2 regions of the Bradyrhizobium guangzhouense genome follow, and region 2 is predicted to be linked to the other one. Evidence: riboswitches for the same ligand, from Rfam matches in the RefSeq annotation. Region 2 holds a riboswitch; the other holds the start of a gene.
What was found. A riboswitch is a leader RNA that binds a small molecule or an ion and turns the genes downstream of it on or off. The one in region 2 is predicted to bind S-adenosylmethionine.
Positions count from the first base shown of each region.

Region 1 (11,724 bases), 330 kb from region 2:
GTCACGAACCAGCGCAAAGGTCATTTCGATGTATAGCTTGCGCCCGCTCTTGTGCAGCGCGCGGGTAAGCGTCGGCCGGCCCGCAGGCTTCATCGTTCTGTTGGCGAGCGCGGCCTCAAAGCCTTTCCAGTGCGCGGCGCGCAGATGCTCGGGAATGATCAGATCGAGATTCTGGCCGAGCGCGTCCTCTGCCGTGAAGCCAAACAGCGCGGTCGATGCACGGTTCCAGCGTGTGATCGCGCCGGAGCGATCCGAATAGATCAGCGCGTCGGCGACGGCGTTGAGGATGCTTGCGTCGAGTTGGGATTGATCGGTCACGCAGACACCTCGCATATCGCCGGATCCAGCGCATCCTGCCATGCATTCGATATCATCGCCCGACCGCCGCTCTCAACGCTGCTCTCCTGCGCGGCGAATACCTTCGACCCGAAGCGCATAGTCCTCGGGCCGCATCCAGGGCGGCCTATGCTGCCAGCGTCGAAGCTGCTCCACAGATTGCGAGGGAATATGTTCGAGTGCCTCGCGCGCCTCATCCAAACGTCCGAGATGAGCGAGTGACGCGGCGATCCATTGGTGAATGCCGGCGTAATCCGGACGCAGTCGCGCGACCCGACGCAATGTCTGCAGCGCAGCGAGCTGGTCCCGTGAAAAAAACTGCAAAATCCCGCACCAGACTAGCCAAAGCCAAATCAGGGGATCGTGTGGGCTGGCACGCATCGCCTGGTGCAGCCTTTCGAGTGCTTCCTCTCGATGCCCGCCAAACCCGAGCACGCAACCAAGCATGCTGATGACAAAGGCGCTGTTTGGATTGAGAGCAACTGCGCTGCGCGCTTCGGCGATCGCTCCCTCCCATTCGCCACCCCACATCATCATATGCGCCAGCACGGCATGCGCCATCGCATCCTTGCCATCCAGCGATACCGCGATTTGCGCCTCTTCACGCGCCGCTCCTTGAACCTCCAGGAGGGGGCGAGTCGAGAAGTGCCAGATCTCCCACTGGAGGGCCAGCGCATATCCATAGTGGCCGGGAGCAAAATTCGGATCGAGCGCCAAAGCTTGGTTGAAGAAGCCCAGGGCGGTTTTGTTCTCCTCCGGTCGGTACTTGTGGAAATGCCAAAGGCCGCGCTGATAGGCTTCCCACGCATCAAGCCGTTCCGGCGGCTTGCGTAGCACGCGCTTCTGCTCGGCGGCTGCCAATGCCGGCTCGATGACAGCGGCGACGCTCGCGGCGATTTCATCCTGCACTTTGAAAATGTCGCTAAGTTCGCGGTCGTAGCGTTCGGCCCATAGATGCACGCCTGTCAGTGCATCGATCAACTGTCCCGTGATCCGTATTCGGTTGCCAGCTTTGCGCACCGATCCCTCAAGCACGTAGCGAACGCCCAGCTCGCGCCCGACCTGCTTCACATCGACGGCATGTCCTTTGTAGATGAAGCTCGAATTGCGGGCGATCACAAAAAGCCACCGGATACGCGAGAGCGCGGTCGTGATCTCGTCCACCATGCCGTCTGCGAAATATTCCTGCTCAGGATCGCCGCTCAAGTTCTCGAACGGCAGCACGGCGATGGAGGGGCGCTCGGGAACAGCAAGAGAGCTCTCGGCCGCAGCTTGGTCGGGCTTCAAGCGCGTGACTTCTCTCGTTTCTCTCACCTGTCCGACGAAACGGAATCCCTTACGCGGCAATGTCTTGATCAGCCGCTGCACCTGCCCGGAATCGCCTATGGCGCTTCGCGCGCCATTGATCCGGGTGGTTAGCGCAGAATCTGAAACGATGCGTCCTTTCCAGATCGCAGCGATCATGTCGTCTTTGCTGACCACACGTTCGCGATTGATGATCAGGTACTCGAGGAGATCAAAGACTTGCGGCGTGACGACAATGAGGTCCCCGTCGCGGTGCACTTCGCGCCGATCCGTATGGAGCGTGCAGTCCGCAAAGGAGTAGAGCAAACGCGCTCTCCTATGGTATTATGACACCGTGAAGGGCGTTACGCCATAAGGCAACTGTAAGAAGAATGGAAGCTGCCTGTAAAGCGCTTCCGATGACCTCCGGGCATCCTCGTGCGAGGCCGAGCAGCATGCGCTGCCTGCCGATCTCGCGTCACGAGGGAGGTCATCATGAGAGGCCTGGTTTCGCTGGCGACGCTCTTGCTCTGCGCCGCGTTCATCCTCGCTTCCACGAGCGACGCCGGCGCGCAATGCTCCGCGCGGGATGTGTTGCAGAGGCAGTTGTCGCTCAAGGCGACGCCCGCGGTCCCGAGACTGCAGGGTCCGGTCGTGTCCGCTTCGGATGTTGCTGGATGGAGAGCGATCATCATCGGGACATTCCCAGATGCGTTTGCGCTTTCTGGCGCACTGAGTGCGATCGGTTGCGGCATCGGCGACACGGCCGCCGCGGCTCTTGCCACGCCGGCCTTCACCGTCAGCGACACTCGTAGGGTGATGGAGCTTGTGACAGTGTCGGCGGCCGACATGGGCTTCAAGAACGAGACGGTGTCGTTGCGGCAAATCCACGATTTTGCGCAGCAGTTGGGCTTCGGGCTCGCGCCGCCCGAAATCGCACTGCAGCTCCGACTTCAATATCTCGACCAGCCCGTTGGCGAGTTTCTCATCGTCGGCATGAAGCCGATCCGGACATGGACGGGTGAAGAAATCGTCCTGACCGTGGCCAATGGGGGAGCTGGCCTCATTCTCATTGGCCAAGATGGTCGCTACGACGCGGAAATACCGGTGACTTCCCGTTTTGTCTTTGTACGCCCGGCGCCTGGCGCGCCAGCGGCACTTGCCGAAGCTAATTTTCCGGATTGACCGAGGCGGCAATGAGAACGATGAATCGGACATCAATCTCGGTCTGCCTGCTGCACTTGTTGTTCACTACTGCAACGCTTGCGCGAGACGACGGCCGCTATGCGAACTCCCCGCTTAAGCCCTGGTTCGAGAGTCTGCAGAGCGAATTCGGGAAGTGTTGTGAGGACTCTGACGCCTACGTGGTATCCGAACCGAACTGGAAGTCCGATCACGGGCAATACAGCGTTCGTATCGACGACGAATGGGTGCTCGTGCCGGACGGCGCTGTCATCAAACAACCCAATCTCGCCGGGCGGACGATGGTATGGAAGCTCTACATGGATGGCCATCCGCGCGTCCGCTGTTTCATTCCGGGCAGCATGACCTGATGCGTCGCCAATCTACGCGCCGGGCGGACAAACCATGCCCGAATTTGCGCTGCGGCCGGCGCTACACCCGAAAATGCTTGCTGAGCTTGAGGCCCTGCGCCTGGTAATTGGAGCCGATACGCTGGCCGTACATCGCGTCGGGGCGCGCCAGCATCTTCTCGTAGACGAGGCGGCCGACGATCTGGCCGTGCTCCAGGATGAACGGCACTTCGCGCGAACGCACTTCCAGCACGGCGCGCGCGCCTTGCCCGCCCGCACCGGCATAGCCGAAGCCGGGATCGAAGAAGCCGGCATAGTGCACGCGGAATTCGCCGACCAAGGGATCGAACGGCACCATCTCCGCGGCGTAATCCGGTGGGACCTGCACGGCTTCCTTGGAGGCGAGAATGTAGAACTCGCCGGGATCGAGGATCAGGCTGCCGTCGGGACGGGCCGAGATCGGCTCCCAGAAATCTTCCACCGCATAGCCGGAACGGCGATCGACATCGACGACGCCGGTGTGGCGCTTGGCGCGGTAGCCGACGAAGCCACTGCCCTTCTCGCCGGAGAGATCGACCGAGACGGCGACGCCGCCGGTGAGATCGGCATCGTCAATGTCGACGAGACGCTCAACGGCATGCAAGCTTTCGAGCGCGTCGGCATTGAGGATGGCATCGCCCGTGCGGAAGCGCACCTGCGACAGGCGCGAGCCTTCGCGCACCAGCACGGGAAACGTCTTCGGGCTGATTTCGGCATAGAGCGGACCGTGATAGCCGGCGCCGATCATGTCGAAACGACGCGTGCCGTCGGCGATGACGCGGGTGAAGACGTCGAGCCGGCCTGTCGAGCTTTTCGGATTGGCCGCCGCGACGATCTCCGGCGGCAGCGCCAGGCTCTCCAGCAGCGGCACGATGTAGACGCAGTTGGTCTCCAGCACCGCACCGTCGGCAAGGCTGAACTCGTGCAGCTTCAACTGGTCGATGCGCTCGGCGACGGTGGCGCCGGGGCCGGGCAGGAAGCTCGCACGCACACGATAGGCGATATCGCCGAGGCGCAGGTCGAGACTCGCCGGCTGGATCTGGCTTTCGACGAAATCATAGGCGGGCAGGATGAGGCCCGCTTCCGCCATCGCCGCGATCATGCGGTCGGGCAGGATACCATTGGCGTCGGCGGCAACCGTGAACGTCAACCGGGGGTCCTCATCAGGGGTCAAGTACATCCGGACTTGCGGAAAATACGAGCCTTTTACGGCTATCCGATGGACGCCTTGACGGAAAGGGCATTGCGGAATATGAGCATCACTTATCCCGTGGTGATTTGAGCCGGCCGGCTTGCAGCCACGTTAAATAAGTCGCTAAACAGGCCGGGGACCTCTGTGATCCCGGCCCGTGGAGATATCCAGGCCGGTTTTTTTGTGACCGTTTTCGACGAGACGGTCATCTCGGAGGGTCCTATGTCGAAGTCGCCTGCCTCTTACCGCCCCGAAACCCGCCTGGTCCATTCCGGCACCCTGCGCTCGCAATATGGCGAGACGTCGGAAGCGCTGTTCCTGACCCAGGGCTACGTCTACAACAGCGCCGAGGAGTGCGAGGCGCGGTTCAAGGGCGAGGACCCGGGCTTCATCTATTCGCGCTACTCGAACCCGACGATCGCGATGTTCGAGCGCCGCATGATCGAGCTCGAAGGCGCAGAAGCGGCACGCTCGGCGGCGACGGGCATGGCCGCGGTGACGACGGCGATCCTCGCGCCGCTCAAGGCCGGCGACCATGTCGTGGCGTCGCGTGCGCTGTTCGGCTCGTGTCTCTACGTCATCCAGGATCTGCTTCCGCGCTACGGCATCGAGACCACGCTGGTCGACGGTGCCAATCTGGACCAATGGCAGCGCGCGGTGAAGCCGAACACCAAGACCTTCTTCCTGGAGAGCCCGACCAATCCGACGCTCGACGTGCTCGACATTCCCTCGATTGCCGAGATCGCGCACAAGGGCGGTGCGCGGCTGGTGGTCGACAACGTGTTCGCGACGCCGATCTGGCAGAGCCCGCTTGCGCTCGGGGCCGACGTCGTCGTCTACTCCGCGACCAAGCACATTGACGGCCAGGGCCGCTGCCTCGGCGGCATCATCCTGTCCTCGGAAGCTTTCATCGCCGAGCACATCCACAATTTCATGCGCCAGACCGGCCCGTCGATCTCGCCGTTCAACGCCTGGGTCCTGCTCAAGGGTCTGGAGACGTTGGGTGTGCGCGTGCGCGCGCAGACCGACACGGCAGCGCGCATCGCCGACGTGCTGGCGAGCCATCCGAAAATCTCGCGGCTGGTCTATCCCGGCCGCGAGGACCATCCGCAGGCGGCACTGGTGAAGAAGCAGATGCGCGGCGGCTCGACGCTGGTCGGCTTCGAGGTCAAGGGCGGGAAGGCGGCTGCGTTCCGCGTCCTCAACGAACTGAAGCTTGCAAAGATCTCGAACAATCTCGGCGATGCCAAGAGCCTCGTCACGCATCCGGCGACCACGACGCATCAGCGGCTGAAGCCGGAGGATCGCGCGGCGCTCGGCATCAGCGAGGGATTCATCCGCTTCTCGGCCGGCCTCGAGCATGCGGATGATCTGATCGAGGATCTGACGGCGGCGCTCGAGAAGGCGTGATTGCTTGGTAGGGTGGTTTAGCCAGCAGGCTGCGCAAAGCTCAGTCGGCTGGCGTAACCCACCCTACGAAGATACGGCACAGCCACTTACATCGGCCGGTACGTCCGCACGTCCGCAGGCACATTCACCCCGAGCTTGATCTGGCCGACCGAGTGGATGATGTCGTCGCCGAGCAGCTGGGCGAAGCAGGCATAGCCCCAATCGTTCATGTGCAGCCCATCGGCGATCACGAAACTCTCGACCGGAAGCGCCTGCTTCTCGTGCCAGTCGCGCATCACCTCGAAGCGCGGGAAGATGCCGACGTGACGAAGCTCGGCGACCTTGCCGAGCAGCTTCACCATCTTGCCTGCGCTTTCGGGACGCTCGGTGACCCTGGGCGAATATTGCGGGTCGACCAGCACGACGTCGGCATCGCCCGCCGCCTGGATCCGGGCGATGCCGTCCTCGACCATCCTGGCGGTGTCGCCGGGATCGAGATTGCGCAGCACGGCGTTGGTGCCGACCTGCCAGATCACGAGATCCGGATGCACGTCGATCACCTCCTTCTGGAGGCGCTTCATCATCTCGGGCGCGTCTTCGCCGCCGACGCCGGCATTGATGACGGTGATGTCAGCGGTCGGATATTGCCGGCGCAGCTGCGCGGCGAGACGGTTGGGATAGTTGAAATCGGGCGAGCTCGCGCCATAGCCCGCCGTCGACGACGAGCCGAACGCGACGATCACGACGGGCTTGCCCGCGACGAGCTTACCCGCGACATGCGGCAGCGAGCCCATCGTCTTCGCGCTGCCTTTCGGCGGCAAGCACGGCACGCGGCTGAAAATATCGCCGGCGGATTTCGCGACCTGCTTCACCTTGTCGATGGCGCGCGAAGTGAGGCCGCGCTGCTCGCCGGGCGGCTGGGTCGTCGCAGCAACCGTCGTCTGCGACGGCGATGCGGGCGCGGGGTTAGCAGCTTGCTGCGGAGCTGATGTCGCCTCGGCGGCCTGAGCTCGAGCAGGGGCCTGCACCACAGGCGTCAGCATCAGCAGCACGGCTGCTGCGGGCGCGGCCAACCATGTCGACAGGCCAAAAGGGCGGAAAGAACTCATTAACGCTAGACCTCAATTCTGCTGCTGGGCCTGCTCCAGATGGGCGGCGTCGATCACAAACTGCGCCAACGCCCGGCCAAGGCAATCATGGACCTGCTTCGCCAGCTCAGGGCCGCGCGAGGGGCTGAACAGGTCGAACTGACCCTGATCATTCCACTGCCGCATGATCGCGAAACGGTCGAACAGCGGGATATCATGCTCCTGCGCCACCACCCGCATATTGTCGAGATAGGGCGGCGCCGAGATCATGGATTCGGTACGCGGGCTGTACTGCAAATTCATCAAGACGACGTCAGCCCCCGCATTTTGCAGTGCAGCGACTCCATCGGTCACAGCGCCGCGAAAATCGTCGGGATCGATGGATCGGATAGCATCCACCGTCCCGGTCTGCCAGATGACCAAAGTAGGTGTTTTTGCTTCCATCAGCCTAACGAAGGTTCCGGCAGCTTCCTCCGCCGTCTTCTTGCTCTGTATTTCTACGGATACGTGCACGACCTCCGCAGGGGGCAGCTTCTCTTTCAAGATCGCCTCCATCCGCGCCGGATAGGAGCTGCTCTCGGACGATGGGATCGTCGTCGACCGGCTTCCGATCACCAGGATCTCGAGCGGCTTGCCCGCCTTGACGGCTTCGGCGACCTTCTGGAGCTGGCTCTCGGTGGCGAGCAGATAAGGCGGCAATTCGCAGGCTGCGGGGATCGCGGGCGCGGCAGGCGCAGCATCCTCCGCGCGCGCCGAAGGCGCGGTGAGGTACCCGCACAGCAGGATCAGGCTCAGGAGAACCTTCGCCTTCATCAGCCCCCTCCCGCCAGATCGGCGTTGCCGACGGCGTTTTTGATTTTCGCACCGCTCTTGTCAGCTACGCGCTTGTACCATGAAATCAGCCAGGCCATCGCCCACATGATCAGAATCCCCGAGAGACTAATCAGCGCATGCATGGCCGGGCCGCTCGCGACCTCGGCCAGGATGAAATGGCCGGCAAAGGCCAGGAAGACACCGAGACAGAATATCTCCAGCGAGTGCTGGCCGCACACGATCAGCGGCCGCAACCACGGCGATTTCAGGCCCGGCCATTCCCGCGGCAGAAAACGCACGGTGAGCGCGGCCAGCGCCAGGAAATGCGTGAAGCGCAGCACGTCGAGGTCGGTCTTGTCGATCGGATACATCCACTGCTCGATCAGCTTCGGCATGAAGTGCGAAAGCTGCGGGACGTACCAGGTCAGCGTCACGTAGAACGCCGCGACGAGATAGGCGATCGAGATCCACATCGTCACGGGCGACGCCAGGATGCGCGACATGCGTCGCGCACCTCCGAGCGCGCACCATGCGCCGAACACGAACAGCAACTGCCAGGCAAAGGGATTGAACGCCCAGAAGCCGTTGGGATAGGCGGAGAAGTAGAGGTCGAACTCCCAGGTCGCGGCGTAAAGCAGGGCCGAGAACGCGAGCGTGACATCGGGCCGCCACTTCATCGACCACAGGATCAGCGGCAGCGCGAGCATCAAGACGATATAAAGCGGCAGCACGTCCATGTTGACGGGACGGAAGCGCAACAGCAGCGCCTGCACGATGGTGACGTCGGGCTGCTTGAGAAAATCCATGATGCCCATCTCTTCGGTGTAGAGCGGGTTCTCGAAGCTGGTCGCGACGTAGGAGATTTCGGCGAGGAAGATCGTGAACAGGAAAACGTGGGCGACGTAGATCTGCCAGACCCGCCGCAGCACCCGCGCGGTGGCGATGACGAAACCGTTCTCCAGCATCGCGCGGCCGTAGACGAAGGCTGCGGTGTAGCCCGAAATGAAGATGAAGATCTCGGTGGCGTCGCTGAAGCCGTAATTGCGGATCGTGAACCAGGTCAGCAGATTGGGCGGCAGATGGTCGATGAAGATCAGCCACAGCGCGAGGCCCCGGAACAGATCGAGCCTGAGCTCGCGCTCGCCAATGGCAGGCAGCGTAATGGCCGGCGCGGCGACGCGGGGCTTTGCGTCGACAGGCTTGGCCTCCGCCGGCATGGCGCCAGCGGTTCCCGCGATCGTCGATCCCGTCACTTGATCGGCAATGGTCATGGGGGCCCAGAAACCCTTCCGCAAATCGCGACGTTTCAGGAGTGTACCGGTCCGATCGCCGCCTCGCAAAGCGGCCGGATCACAATTGGTGCCTACTTCTCCGTGAATTCGGGCGGGACGATGTCGCCTGGGCCACCTGCGGCGTTTGGTTCCTGGCTGGGTTTTCGTTATGATGGCAACCATGTACCGCGCCGTGACCCGTCAGATCGAAGTGACCGTCGAGCCGAACTTTGTTCCGGCGGAGTCCTCTGCCGAGCGGTCCCGCTATTTCTGGTCCTATACCATCGTCATCACCAATTCCGGCGACGAGACCGTACAGCTCAAGACACGGCACTGGATCATCACCGATGCCACCGGACGGCAGCAGGAGGTCAAGGGCGAGGGCGTGATCGGCGAACAGCCGACCCTCGCCCCCGGCGAGCGCTTCGAATATACCTCCGGCGTGCCGCTTTCGACCGCCTCCGGCTTCATGACCGGCCGCTACCTGATGGTCAGCGAGAGCGGGGAGCGCTTCGAGATCGACGTGCCGACCTTCTCGCTGGACAGCCCTGACAACAAGCGGGTTTTGAATTAGGGGCGGGCGGCACCCACAACTGTCATGCCCCGGCTTGACTGGGGCATCCAGTACGCCGCGGCCTCTCGATTCATCGCTGCCGTCTCGGAGTACTGGATCGCCCGATCAAGTCGGGCGATGACGCCGAGTATGTGGCTCGCAATGACGGAGGGTGAGCGCGTTACGCGTCTTCCACGCCCGCCTCTTCCGGCGTGAACTCGTACACCGAGCTACAGAACTCGCAGGTCACGACGACCTTGTCGTCCTTGACCATGGCGGAGCGATCGTCGGGCGAAAAGCTCTTCAGCATGGACGCAACCGCGTTGCGCGAGCAGGAGCATTGCGCTTTCAGGACCAGCGGATTGAACACGCGCACGCCGCGCTCGTGGAAGAGGCGGTAGAGCAGCCGTTCGCCGGAGAGATCGGGATCGATCAGCTCGACGTCCTCGACCGTCTCGATCAGCGAGCGCGCCTCGACCCAGGCATCGTCCTCGGCGACGCTGTGAACCTCGAGGCCCTCGGGCGCATCGCCGGGGTGCAGGTCGGCCTGGCGCGCGCGCTCCGGCGCCTTCGGCAAGAACTGCATCAGCATGCCGCCGGCGCGCCAGCGATGCTTGCCGCCGTCGCTCGATCGCCACTCCTCGCCGACCGCGAGACGCACGCGCGTCGGGATCTGCTCGGAGCGCAGGAAATATTCGTGGGCGGCGTCTTCCAGGCTGCCGCCGTCGAGCGCGACCAGGCCCTGGTAGCGGCTCATGTCCGGCCCCTGGTCGATGGTCATGGCGAGGTGGCCGCGGCCGAGCAAGGTGCCGGAATCCTTGGCATCACCGAGACGCGCGGCATCGAAGCGTGCATAGGCGCGCAGGCGATCCGGCGCCTGATAGTCCACCACCAGGAACGACACCGGCCCGTCCGTCTGGGCCTGCAGGATGAAGCGGCCCTCGAATTTCAGCGCCGAGCCGAGCAGCGTCGTCAGCACGATGGCCTCGCCGAGCAGCTTGCCGACGGGCGCGGGATAATCGTGCTTGGTCAGGATGTCGTCGAGCGCCGGGCCAAGGCGCACCAGCCGACCGCGCACGTCGAGCGCGTCGACCTCATAAGGCAGCACGGCGTCATCGACGGGAACCGCTGAAGGCGCGCGAACCGGGCCTTCAGGCCCGGCTTTCATGTCAGGGGATTGGGAAACCATGGCGCTTTATCTGGGGTCGGAGGGCGGAAATGGAAGGGGGCGCGGGCAACGCGCTCAGACGCGGCTTTGATTACGCAAACTGTACCGCAAACTCGATGTCGTCCTGGCGAAAGCCAGGACCCATAACCTCAAGGTGGAGTTGTGGCGCGAGACGGCAATGACCAATCTTCGCCAAACTACGGTCGGTGGTAATGGGTCCTGGCTTTCGCCAGGACGACGATTAACACCATGCGCGCCTTACTTCACCGCGTCGAAGCACCAGGCCAGAATGCCCTTTTGTGCGTGCAGGCGGTTCTCGGCCTCGTCGAACACGACCGATTGCGGACCGTCGATCACCTCGTCGGTGACCTCCTCGCCGCGATGGGCGGGCAAGCAGTGCATGAACAGCGCATCGGGCTTTGCCAGCGACATCAGCTTGGCATTGACCTGATAGGGCTTGAGCACGTTGTGACGGTGCTCGCCTTCCTTGTCGCCCATCGACACCCAGGTGTCGGTGACGACGCAATCGGCGCCCTTCACCGCGGCCTCGGGATCGGTGCCGAGCACGATCGGCGCATTGGTCGCCTTGATCCAGTCGCGCATCACCTTCTTCGGGGCAAGCTCCGGCGGCGTTGCGACATTGAGCTTGAACTTGAAGCGTTCGGCGGCATGAGCCCAGGACGCCAGCACGTTGTTGTCGTCGCCGGTCCAGGCCACGGTTCGCCCCTCGATCGGGCCGCGATGCTCCTCATAGGTCATGAGGTCGGCCATCACCTGGCACGGATGCGAGCGACGCGTCAGGCCGTTGATGACGGGTACGGTTGCATACGCCGCGAGCTCGAGTAGCGCCTCGTGGTTGAGGATGCGGATCATGATGGCATCGACATAGCGCGACAGCACGCGCGCGGTGTCGGCAATGGTCTCGCCGCGACCGAGCTGCATCTCGGCGCCGGTGAGCATGATGGGCTCACCGCCGAGCTGGCGCATGGCGACGTCGAACGAGACGCGCGTGCGGGTCGACGGGCGCTCGAAGATCATCGCCAGCGTCTTGCCTTCGAG
Region 1 is NZ_CP030053.1:6,886,031-6,897,754, forward strand. Features, by position in the region: gene XH91_RS32815 (PAS domain S-box protein) at 1-318, opposite strand, end outside; gene XH91_RS32820 (winged helix-turn-helix domain-containing tetratricopeptide repeat protein) at 391-1,947, opposite strand; gene XH91_RS32825 (hypothetical protein) at 2,116-2,805, shown strand; gene XH91_RS32830 (hypothetical protein) at 2,817-3,173, shown strand; gene XH91_RS32835 (2'-deoxycytidine 5'-triphosphate deaminase) at 3,235-4,371, opposite strand; SAM riboswitch at 4,452-4,531, shown strand; gene XH91_RS32840 (O-succinylhomoserine sulfhydrylase) at 4,606-5,793, shown strand; gene XH91_RS32845 (SGNH/GDSL hydrolase family protein) at 5,880-6,881, opposite strand; gene XH91_RS32850 (SGNH/GDSL hydrolase family protein) at 6,894-7,673, opposite strand; gene XH91_RS32855 (OpgC domain-containing protein) at 7,673-8,944, opposite strand; gene apaG (Co2+/Mg2+ efflux protein ApaG) at 9,126-9,518, shown strand; gene XH91_RS32870 (Hsp33 family molecular chaperone) at 9,679-10,686, opposite strand; gene argF (ornithine carbamoyltransferase) at 10,924-11,724, opposite strand, start outside.
Region 1: linked by a shared signal. The riboswitch ahead of XH91_RS32840 (O-succinylhomoserine sulfhydrylase) and the one ahead of metX (homoserine O-acetyltransferase MetX) in region 2 are both predicted to bind S-adenosylmethionine.

Region 2 (11,724 bases):
CTGCACGGGCGTCTCGCCGATGGATCGACGTCGGCTCATCCTGTGATCGAGACCGTGCTCCAGGTCTCGCAGGGCAGCATCCAGGGTGTTCATCCCTTGCTCGCCGAGCCGTTCGAAGCGGACACGCGCGCCAAGATCACGGGCCTCTCCGATCTCACGCCAAAGCCCTGGCCGCAGCGCTTCCGTGAGATCCAGGCCGCCGGCGGTCATATCGAGATCGTGCAGTCGCGCATCCAGCAAGGCGAGATGATCGCGGTCGCGGCCGGCACGCTGGGCCTCTCGGCCAATGGCCGACTGGACGGCGAATTGCAGATGACCGTGACCGGCCTCGAACGTGTCATCCCGGCGCTCGGCATCGAAAAGATGCTGGAGGAGGGCGTGCCCCAGGCAACCCTCGACCGCGTCGCGCCCGGCGTGAAGTCGCAGGATCTCAACAATCTCTTCGGCGCGCTCGACCGTGCCGTTCCCGGCCTCGGCAAGGTCATCAAGCAGAACGCCAATGCCGGCGTTGCCGCCGGCATCAACGCGATCGGCACCGAGAGCACGCTCGAAGGCAAGAAGGCGCGCAGCTTCCCGCTGAAATTCGTCGACGGCGCCGTGCTGCTCGGCCCGTTCAAGGTCGGCCAGATCCCGCCGCTGTTCTGATCGGCTTCTAGCCCTGCTTCTTGCCGAGCTGCCCGTGCTGGCGGCCGAAGTCGGCGGCGGCCGAATCCTGGCCGATCTCGACGATGCCGCGGCGGATGGCGCGGGTGCGGGTGAAATGGTCGAACAGCGCCTCGCCGTCGCCGCGGCGGATCGCGCGAGTGAGTTTTGCAAGATCCTCGGTGAAGGTGCCGAGCATCTCCAGCACCGCGTCCTTGTTGGCGAGGAAGACGTCGCGCCACATCGTCGGATCGGAGGCGGCGATGCGGGTGAAGTCGCGGAAGCCGCCGGCCGAGAATTTGATCACCTCGGACTCCGTCACTTGCGCCAGCTCGTCGGCGGTGCCGACGATGGTGTAGGCGATCAGATGCGGCAGATGGCTGGTGATGGCGAGCACGAGATCATGATGATCCGGCGTCATCACCTCGACCTTGGCGCCCATCGCCGCCCAGAAGGCGCGCAGATGCGCGGTGGCATCAGTGTCGGTGCCTTCAGGCGGCGTCAGGATGCACCAGCGGTTGATGAAGAGCTCGGCGAAGCCGGAATCCGGACCCGAATGCTCGGTGCCCGCCACCGGGTGCGCCGGCACGAAATGAACATCCTTCGGCAGATGCGGCGCCATGTCCTTGACGACAGCGCCCTTGACCGAGCCGACGTCGGAGATGATTGCGCCGGGCTTCAGATGCGCCGATATCTCCTGCGCCACCGGCCCGCAGGCGCCGACGGGTATGCAGAGGATGACGAGATCGGCATCCTTCACCGCTTCCGCATTGGTCGCCACGACTTCGTCGACGATGCCGAGCTCGAGCACCCGCGCACGCGTCTTCTCCGAGCGCGCGGTGGTGACGATCTCGCCGGCCAGGCCTTGAAGCTTCGCAGCGCGCGCGATCGAGCCGCCGATCAGGCCGAAGCCGATCAGGGCGACGCGCTGGAAGTGCGGGTCCACGCTCATTTGCCGGCCATGAAGTCGCGCAAGGCGTCGACGACGAGGCGGTTGGCCTCCTCGGTGCCGATGGTCATGCGCAGCTGATGGTGCAGGCCATAGTTCTTCAGCGCGCGCAGCACGAGGCCACGCCTGGTGAGATAGGCATCGGCCGCATCGGACGTCTTGCCTTCTTGCGGAAAGTGGATCAGCACGAAATTGGCGACGCCGGGCGTCACCTTCAGCCCGAGCTTGGTGATCTCTTCACTGAGCCAGTTGCGCCAGGTCTCGGTGAACTGCTTCGACATCGCCTGATGCGCGGTGTCCTCGATCGCGGCGACCGCGGCATACATCGCCGGCGTCGACACGTTGAAGGGACCGCGGATGCGGTTGACCGCGTCGATGATGTGCTCGGGGCCGAACATCCAGCCGACGCGCAGCGCGGCGAGGCCGTGGATCTTGGAGAAGGTGTGCGTCACCACGGTATTCTCGGTGGTGGCGACCAGCTCGATCCCCATTTCATAGTCATTACGGGACACGTAGTCGCAATAGGCGGCATCCAGCACCAGCAGCACGTGCGAGGGCAGGCCCGCGCGCAGGCGCTTGACCTCGTCGAACGGGATATAGGTCCCGGTCGGGTTGTTGGGGTTGGCGAGCCAGACCAGCTTCGTCTTCGGCGTCACCGCTTTCAGGATCGCGTCGACGTCGCAGGTGAGGTTCTTCTCGGCCGCAACGACGTTCTTGGCGCCGACCGCCATGGTCGCGATCGGGTAGACCAGGAAGCCGTGCGTGGTCGAGATCGCCTCGTCGCCATGGCTGAGATAGGTGTGGGCGAGCAGATTGAGGATCTCGTCCGAGCCGGCGCCGCAGATGATGCGGTTTGGATCGAGGCCGTAGTGGCGGCCGATCGCCTCGCGCAGCACGCGCGAGGTTCCCTCAGGATAGTCTTCCAGATGATCCGCGACGTGCTTGAAGGCCTCGATCGCCTTGGGCGAGGGTCCGAACGGCGTCTCGTTGGCCGAGAGCTTGAACACCTTGCGGCCCGGCTCCGGCACCGGGGTCTTGCCGGGCGTATAGGGCGCAATATCGAGAATGCCGGGATTCGGCACGGGGCGGGACATCTTCAACTCCGAAAGTAGCTTAGGCGGTACGCGATTTACGATTTTGGCCCGGTCGGGGTCACCGTATAGCGCGTTGCGTGGCTGCCGACGAGGGCCGTGGAGCGCACCGAGGCTCCCGCCTCGATCAGGCCAGCCCTGATCTTGTCGATGCTGGTGTCTGACGTAACCGAAACCAGCAGCGCCGCGCCGTCAAAGGCGGTATCCGGCACCGCCACGATGTCGGCGAGCGGCGACAGCGCCCGCGCGACTTCGGCATTCCATCCGGATACGCGCACGCTGAAGGTCTCGACCTCCGTCACGACGGCGCTGTCGGCGACGCGCGAGATCGCGAACACGGGCAGCGACGCCGGATGGTCGGCGCGTTCGACGAAGGGCAGGCGCGCGATGATCTTCGGCGCGCCCATCGCTTCCAGCTCCAGCCACCACGGTGTGCGGCTGGAGGTCGCCGAGACCAGCGCGAGGTCGCCCTTGGATTTCGCCACCGCCTCGACCGCCGCCTGCGCGCTGAAATGCGCGACGTAAGGCACCGTGAAGCCGAAATGGAAGCGCACGGAATCGCGCATCGCCGGCTCGCTTGCCGAGATGTCGGCATGCACGGAGAACGGTGCCTGGACATAGGTGAAGGTCGAGATGATGACGCGCCAGATGCTCTCGACCGTGTCGAGCGGCAGAATGCCGCGATGACGCTGCACGATCTCGCGCATCATCGAGGCCTCGCGCGCGGGCCGGAACGCCGAGCCGACCTCCTGGGTCTGCTTCACCTGGATCAGGCGGTCGATGATGTCGCCGCGCTGCATCAACAGGCGATGCATGGCCTCGTCGATCGCGTCGATCTCCTTGCGCAATTCCTGGAGCGATGGTGGCGCGGGCGGACGTTGGGACATATCTGACTGGGCGGTTGCGAGGCTGCGGAGAATGTCCTGATTAGGCAGTCAGGCCGGCGAAAGCAAAGAGAAATGACGTCCTGCAAGGCTGCCGGTTAAGAGACGATTTTGGCGAAGCCAGACCGCGACTTGACGAATTCGGCCCAAGCCAGTAGGTTTTTGCCCGTTCCGTGGTCATTTGAGCCGGCCGGCTTGCAGCCACGTTAAAAAACTCGCTAAACAGGCCGGGGACGCTTTCGATCCCGGCCGAACCTATCGTTCAGGCCGGGTTTTTCATGGCCTGATGTCAGTCGCGATCAGAAAGTCCGATCGCTAACGAGGTCGATGGTCAGAGATGGTTGGCGTCAAGTCTGTCCCAAGTCCTACGATCCCAAGTCCCACGATCAGTGCCGACGATCGGTCGCATGAGGTCGATCATCCGAGCTCGGAGGTCGCGCTGTTCGGCGCGGACCAGCCGCTGCGGCTCGATTGCGGCGTCGATCTCACCCCGTTCCAGATCGCCTACAAGACCTATGGCGAGCTCAACGCCGATCGCTCCAATGCCGTGCTGATCTGCCATGCGCTGACCGGCGATCAGCACGTCGCAAATGTGCATCCGGTCACCGGCAAATCAGGCTGGTGGGAGACGCTGGTCGGTCCCGGCCGGCCGCTCGATCCCAGCAAGTATTTCATCATCTGCTCCAACGTGATCGGCGGCTGCATGGGCTCGACCGGGCCTGCCTCGATCAATCCCGCCACCGGCAAGGTGTGGGGCCTCGATTTCCCCGTCATCACCATTCCCGACATGGTGCGCGCGCAGGCGATGCTGATCGACCGGCTCGGCATCGACACGCTGTTCGCCGTCGTCGGCGGCTCGATGGGCGGCATGCAGGTGCTGCAATGGACCGCGGCCTATCCGAGCCGCGTCTATTCCGCGCTCGCGATCGCCTGTTCGACGCGGCACTCGGCGCAGAACATCGCCTTCCACGAGCTCGGCCGCCAGGCCGTGATGGCCGATCCCGACTGGCACAATGGCGCCTATGCCGATCAGGGCATCCATCCGCATCGCGGCCTCGCGGTCGCGCGCATGGCCGCGCACATCACTTATCTCTCAGACGCCGCTTTGCATCGCAAGTTCGGCCGGCGCATGCAGGACCGGGAGCTGCCGACCTTCTCGTTCGACGCCGATTTCCAGGTCGAGTCTTATCTGCGCTACCAGGGCTCGTCCTTCGTCGAGCGTTTCGACGCCAATTCCTATCTCTACCTGACCCGCGCGATGGATTATTTCGACATCGCCGCCGACCATGGTGGCGTGCTTGCGAAAGCGTTCGCGGGGATCGAGACCCGGTTCTGCGTGGTCTCCTTCACCAGCGACTGGCTGTTCCCGACCTCTGAATCACGCGCGCTGGTGCACGCGTTGAATGCGTCGAGCGCGCGGGTGTCGTTCGCCGAGATCGAGACCGATCGCGGCCACGACGCCTTCCTGCTCGACGTGCCTGAGTTCTTCGACATTTCGCGCGCCTTCCTGCAGTCGGCAGGCAAGGCGCGCGGGCTCACCGGCAAGAATGGCTAACGAGGACGGCTCGCAATGTCTGTACAGGAAGTGCTGCCTCTGAATGGCCTTGCGGGCGACCAGTCGGGCCCATTTCGCGCCGACCATCTGCTGGTCGCCGAGATGGTCAAGCCGGGCTCAAAGGTGCTCGACGTCGGCTGCGGCGACGGCGATCTGCTTCAACTGCTGGAGACCCGCGGCATCGACGGCCGCGGCATCGAGCTGTCGCGTGAGGGCGTCAATCGCTGCGTGGCCAAGGGCCTCGCTGTGGTGCAGGGCGATGCCGACACCGACCTCGTCAATTACCCTGATGACGCATTCGACTACGTGATCCTGTCGCAGACGCTGCAGGCGACGCGTCAGCCCAAGGTCGTGCTGGAGAACCTTCTGCGCATCGGCCGCCGCGCCATCGTCTCGTTCCCCAATTTCGGCTTCTGGCGGATGCGCCTCCAGCTCCTGATCGGCGGTCACATGCCGCGCACGGAGAATCTGCCGGCGAGCTGGTATGACACCGCCAACATCCATTTCTGCACCATCAAGGATTTCGTCGAGCTCTGCGACGAGATCCACGTCAAGATGGAGCGCGCCGAAGCGCTCGATCTCTACGGCCGCCCGCTGCGGCTGCGCTTGCCCTGGTGGGTGTGGAATCTGTTCGGCGAGCAGGGTGTGTTTCTGCTCACGCGCGGCGGGAAGTAATAGCCTCCGTCATTCCGGGGCGATGCGAAGCATCGAGCCCGGAATCCATTGCGCCTCAGTTTCTGTGGCTGAATGGATTCCGGGCCGGAGCCTGCCGGCGCATCCCGGAATGCCGACTAATGCGCCACCAGCGACCTCGGATCGCGCACCGGCCAGCGTCCCGCTTCCACCAGTGTCACGAACCGCTCCACGCTCTCGTTGAACAACGCGGGCTCTTCGAGATTGAGCACATGGCCCGACTTCGGAAACATCGCGAGCCCCGCCGCGGGCAGGTGTTTCTTCAGGAACAGGCTCGCGCCGATGCAAGGATCGTCCTCGTCGCCGCAGATGATCAGTGCCGGCGTTGCCACCTTCCTGATCGCATCCGCCAGCGTGTAGATCGACGGCCGGCCGCCCTGGAAGCCGCGCATCGTGTTGGCAGAACCCTTGGCATCATGCCGCGCCAGCGCAACATAAAAATCCGCATGGCCGCGCGGGTCCTTCACCAGGAAGGGAATCCGGCTCGGTGCCTCGCGCGTGATCTTTGCGACTTCCGCAGAGCCCAGCGTCTCGAATTGCTCGGCATTGGCGCGGCACTGCTTGCGCCAGGCGTCGAGAGTCTCGAGTTCGGAACCTGAGCCGACGCCAGCGAGCGTCATCGACAGCGCACGCTGCGGCGCATTCAATCCGATCTGAAGCGACGAGTACGCGCCCATCGAGAGGCCGACGAGATGCGCGCGCTCGATTCCGAGATGATCGAGCACCGCGAGCGCGTCGGTATAGAAGTGCTTGTAGGTATAGACCTCGCCATCAGGCACGTCAGACGGGGCGTAGCCGCGTGCGGAATAGGTGATGCAGCGGTGGCCGCGCGACAAGTAGCGCATCTGCGGCTCCCAATTGGTGTAGTCAGCCGCGAACTCGTGCAGAAAAATGATCGGCGTCCCCTGACCAGCCTCTTCGAAATAGATGCGGACATCGTCCCTGGTCGTGGCGTGGGGCATTAACCGTTTCCCTCTCTTCGAGCCGTGATCTCAGGATCGCAGTTAATGCAGATGTCCGCAATAAGGCAGCTCGATCAGAGCATTGCCGCCAAATCATCGCAGCTATTCGCGGGCGCCGCGTCTTTTTCTCGCCACATCGGACGGCTTAACGGCCCTATCGATGTTGGCCATCGCACGGGCCGACTTTGGGAAGTGGGGGTGTCAACGAAGGATGAAGAATGGTTGAGTTGTTTGCGTCTCGCCTGTCGCGTCGTGTTGTCGCGCTGGCGATGTTCTTCGCGGCTTTTGCCGCGTTCGTTTCTCCGGCCTCGGCGCGGCCTCATCATCGTCACAGCGCAGAGCGGCACGCTCATGTGCATCACGCCAGCAGACATCATCATCACTACCGGCACTCGGCCCGCAGCTCGCGCTTCGAGCGCAGCGCGGCGGCGTTGCAGGCAAGTGGATTCGCCAACACCCAGGCCAGCTATGATCCGAGCACCAGTGCCAACAGCGGCGGCGGCGCCGGCACGAGCGGCTTCGGCGGTGGTTCAGGCCTCGTGTCCGAGGCGCGGCGCTATCTCGGCGGCAACCCCACGGGGCGCGGCAGCCTATGGTGCGCGCGTTTCATGAACATGGTGCTGCAGAAGACCGGGCATCAGGGCACCGGCTCCGACATGGCGAGCTCGTTTGCGCATTACGGTACACGCGTCTCCGGCCCGCAGGTTGGCGCCATCGCGGTGATGTCGCGCGGTCGTCGCGGTGGTCATGTCGGCATCATCACCGGCATCGACGCGCAGGGCAATCCGATCATGATCTCCGGCAACAACGGCAACCGTGTCCGCGAAGCCCCGATCTCGCGCGGCCGGATCTATGCGTATGTGATGCCGAATTAGCGCCGTCATTGCGAGGAACTCTTGCGACGAAGCAATCCAGACTGTCTCCGCGGATGCATTCCTGGATTGCTTCGCTGCGCTCGCAATGACGGAGTGTGTTGAGCAGCCGTCGGCTCACACCAGTGTCGGCTGCTCCACCGCGACCGCATCCCCCACGCCGATCTCGCCGTCGGCCACCACCTCGGCATAGATGCCGCAGTCCATGTGACCGAGATGGCGCGACAGCGTCGGCGGTATCTCGAGATCGCGCTTCGCGGTCACCGGGTCCACATTCGTGGCCGGGCAGCGGACGATGCGCTTCACCACCTTCAGCCGTGCCTGTCCGATCGCGAGCGTCTGGCCGACCAGCTCGAGTTCGGACCAGGCCTGCCATCCATCCACGTAGAGATTGGCGCGGAAGCGCAGCGGGTTGACGGCGATGCCACCAAGCATGGTCTCGATGGCGCGGACGCTGTTGAGATTGATGATCGACACGACCTTGCGGGCGACGTCGGAGAAGCTGTGATCGCGGCCGGACAGGACCTTCGGTGGGCCCTTCAGCTCGGGTTGGAAATTTTCGGTGAAGTAGGCCTCGATCGCCGCGCGCCCGGCTACGGTCTCGAGATCCCCGCTGGCGACGATCTGGCCGTCCTTGCGGATGGTCAGGCGATTGGTCGCGTCCTCGAAGCGGCTGTCGAGAGAGGCCAGGCGCTCATTGCGCGCCAGCATCAGGAACTGGATTTTCGGCTTCCACTCGGGGGCTTCAGGGTCGAACCCGCTGGGGCCGTTCTCGATGGCATAGCGGCGGTCGGCGGGCAGGGTCTGGCCCGACCGCAAGGGCACCCGGGGCAGGGATTCCGGCGTCAGGCCCTTGATCGGGTAGCGGTAAAGGCCGGTGATCTTGGCGATCGGGCCGGGTGGCTCTGAGCTAAAGTTCATGGGCCTACTTAGGGGATTCGACCGGTACCCGCCAAGCCGGCTGCCGAGCGCACGAAATTGTGAACGCGCCTCTTCCGATCCGAAGGCACGCTTCCCACATCTGGATCAGGCCGGCGCCAGCGTCGGCTGATAACGACCGCTTGCTGGTTGAGGAACGTCAACGCATCAGGCGGAAACCCAATGAAGATGCCGTTTGGGGTGCCTTAGAGGGCCCCAAGGGCAGGCCGAGGGACAGAAAAGACCATGAATATCGACAAATATACCGAACGCTCCAGGGGCTTCATCCAGTCCGCGCAGTCGCTTGCGGTGCGCGAGGGGCATCAGCAGTTTTCGACGCTTCACGTCCTGAAAGTGCTGTTGGACGACAATGACGGGCTGGCTGCCGGCCTGATCGACCGCGCCGGCGGCAATTCCCGTGCAATCCTGAAGGCGACCGAGGACGCCCTCAACAAGGTGCCGAAAGTTTCTGGCGGCGGTGCCGGCCAGATTTATCTCGCGCCCGAGCTCGCGCGCACCTTCGACGCGGCCGAAAAGGCCGGCGAGAAGGCGGGCGACAGCTTCGTCACCGTCGAGCGGCTCTTGCTTGGCCTCACGCTGGAGAAGACCAGCGAGGCAGGCAGCATCCTCGCCAAGGGCGGTGTCACGGCGCAGAACCTCAACGCGGCCATCGAGGCGCTGCGCAAGGGCCGCACCGCGGATTCCGCGACGGCGGAGAACGCCTATGATGCGCTGAAGAAATATGCCCGCGACCTGACCCAGGCTGCGCGCGACGGCAAGCTCGATCCGGTCATCGGCCGCGACGAGGAGATCCGTCGCACGATTCAAGTGCTGTCACGCCGAACCAAGAACAATCCCGTCCTGATCGGTGAGCCCGGCGTCGGCAAGACCGCCATCGCCGAAGGCCTCGCACTGCGCATCGTCAACGGCGACGTGCCCGAGAGCCTCAAGGACAAGAAGCTGCTGTCGCTCGACCTCGGCGCATTGATCGCCGGCGCGAAGTACCGCGGCGAGTTCGAGGAGCGGCTGAAGGCCGTGCTCCAGGAGGTCACCGCCAGTGAGGGCAGCTTCATCCTGTTCATCGACGAGATGCACACGCTGATCGGCGCGGGCAAGGGCGACGGCGCGATGGACGCGTCCAATCTCCTGAAGCCTGCGCTCGCCCGCGGCGAATTGCATTGCATCGGCGCAACCACGCTGGACGAGTATCAGAAGCACGTGGAGAAGGATGCGGCGCTGGCGCGGCGCTTCCAGCCGATCTTCGTCAGCGAGCCCTCGGTCGAGGACACCATCTCGATCCTGCGCGGCCTGAAGGACAAGTACGAGCAGCACCATGGCGTGCGGATCACCGATTCCGCGCTCGTGGCCGCCACGACCCTGTCCAACCGCTACATCACCGACCGCTTCCTGCCCGACAAGGCGATCGACCTCATGGACGAGGCCGCGGCGCGGCTGAAGATGCAGGTCGATTCCAAGCCGGAAGAGCTGGATTCGCTCGACCGTGAGATCATCCGGCTCAAGATCGAGCAGGAGGCGCTCAAGAAGGAAAGCGATCTCGGCTCCAAGTCGCGTCTGGAGTCGCTCCAGAAGGAACTCGCCGAGCTCGAGGAGAAGTCTGCGGCGCTGACGGCGCGCTGGAGTGCGGAGAAGAACAAGCTCTCCAATGCCCAGAAGCTGAAGTCGGAGCTCGACGCCCTGCGCGTTGATCTGGCCGACGCGCAGCGGCGCGGCGAATTCCAGAAGGCGGGCGAGCTGGCCTATGGCCGGATCCCGCAGCTCGAGAAGCAGCTCGCCGACATCGAGGCGCGCGAAGGCTCAGGTGAGATGATGGAGGAGGCGGTGACCGCCAACCACATCGCGCAGGTGGTCTCGCGCTGGACGGGTGTGCCCGTCGACAAGATGCTGGAGGGCGAGAAAGAGAAGCTCCTGAAGATGGAGGAGCAGCTCGGACAGCGCGTCGTCGGCCAGGCCGAGGCCGTGCGAGCGGTTGCGACCGCCGTGCGCCGCTCGCGTGCAGGCCTGCAGGACCCGCACCGGCCGACCGGCTCGTTCATGTTCTTGGGGCCCACCGGCGTCGGCAAGACCGAGCTGACCAAAGCTCTTGCGGAGTACCTGTTCAACGACGAGACCGCGATGGTCCGCCTCGACATGTCCGAGTACATGGAAAAGCACTCGGTCTCGCGGCTGATCGGCGCGCCTCCGGGCTATGTCGGTTATGATGAGGGCGGTGCGCTCACCGAAGCCGTGCGGCGCCGGCCTTATCAGGTCGTGCTGTTCGACGAGATCGAGAAGGCGCATCCCGACGTCTTCAACGTCCTGTTGCAGGTGCTCGATGACGGCCGGCTGACCGACGGCCAGGGCCGCACCGTCGATTTCCGCAACACGCTGATCATCATGACCTCGAACCTCGGTTCGGAATATCTGGTGAATCAACCCGAGGGCGAGGACACCTCGGCCGTGCGGGATCAGGTGATGGGGATGGTGCGGGGACACTTCAGGCCCGAGTTCCTGAATCGCGTCGACGAGATCATCCTGTTCCATCGCCTGCAGCGGAGCGAGATGGGCCGAATCGTCGAGATCCAGTTCGCGCGGCTGCAGAAGCTCTTGACCGATCGCAAGATCGTGCTGACGCTCGATGCTGCGGGGCGCGACTGGCTCGCCGCCAAGGGCTGGGATCCCGCTTACGGCGCCCGGCCGCTCAAGCGGGTGATCCAGCGCTACCTGCAGGATCCGCTCGCCGAGATGATCCTGGCCGGCGACGTCAGGGATGGCGACAGCGTCGCAATCTCGTCCGAGGGCAACGTGCTGACCTTCAACGGCAAGGCGCCGCAGACCGCGGAGATTGCCCAATTCGAAGCGCCGGTGTCGAAGCGCAAGCTGAACTGATGCCCGACACGACATGAAGAACGCCCCGGAAAGGCCATGCCTCTCCGGGGCGTTTTTTGTTGTCTGATCTGAAGAAATTTACCGGTTCGTGACCTGCAACGGCCCACCCGTCGCGTCCGACATGCGGGCGATGGCGCCGTTGCGGCCGCTCATCATGGCGTCGAGCCGGTCGCGCTCCTTTTCGAAGCTGGCGAGCACCGCGCCTTCCAGCGAACGGCCGCGCGGCAGTTTCACGCGCATCGGGTCGACGAAGCGGCCGTTGACGAGGATTT
Region 2 is NZ_CP030053.1:6,555,200-6,566,923, reverse strand. Features, by position in the region: gene XH91_RS31285 (DUF2125 domain-containing protein) at 1-645, shown strand, start outside; gene XH91_RS31280 (prephenate/arogenate dehydrogenase family protein) at 653-1,594, opposite strand; gene hisC (histidinol-phosphate transaminase) at 1,591-2,685, opposite strand; gene XH91_RS31270 (chorismate mutase) at 2,721-3,569, opposite strand; SAM riboswitch at 3,730-3,809, shown strand; gene metX (homoserine O-acetyltransferase MetX) at 3,904-5,121, shown strand; gene metW (methionine biosynthesis protein MetW) at 5,137-5,796, shown strand; gene XH91_RS31255 (alpha/beta fold hydrolase) at 5,913-6,776, opposite strand; gene XH91_RS31250 (TIGR02594 family protein) at 6,995-7,651, shown strand; gene XH91_RS31245 (MOSC domain-containing protein) at 7,766-8,569, opposite strand; gene clpB (ATP-dependent chaperone ClpB) at 8,813-11,452, shown strand; gene XH91_RS31235 (M23 family metallopeptidase) at 11,531-11,724, opposite strand, start outside.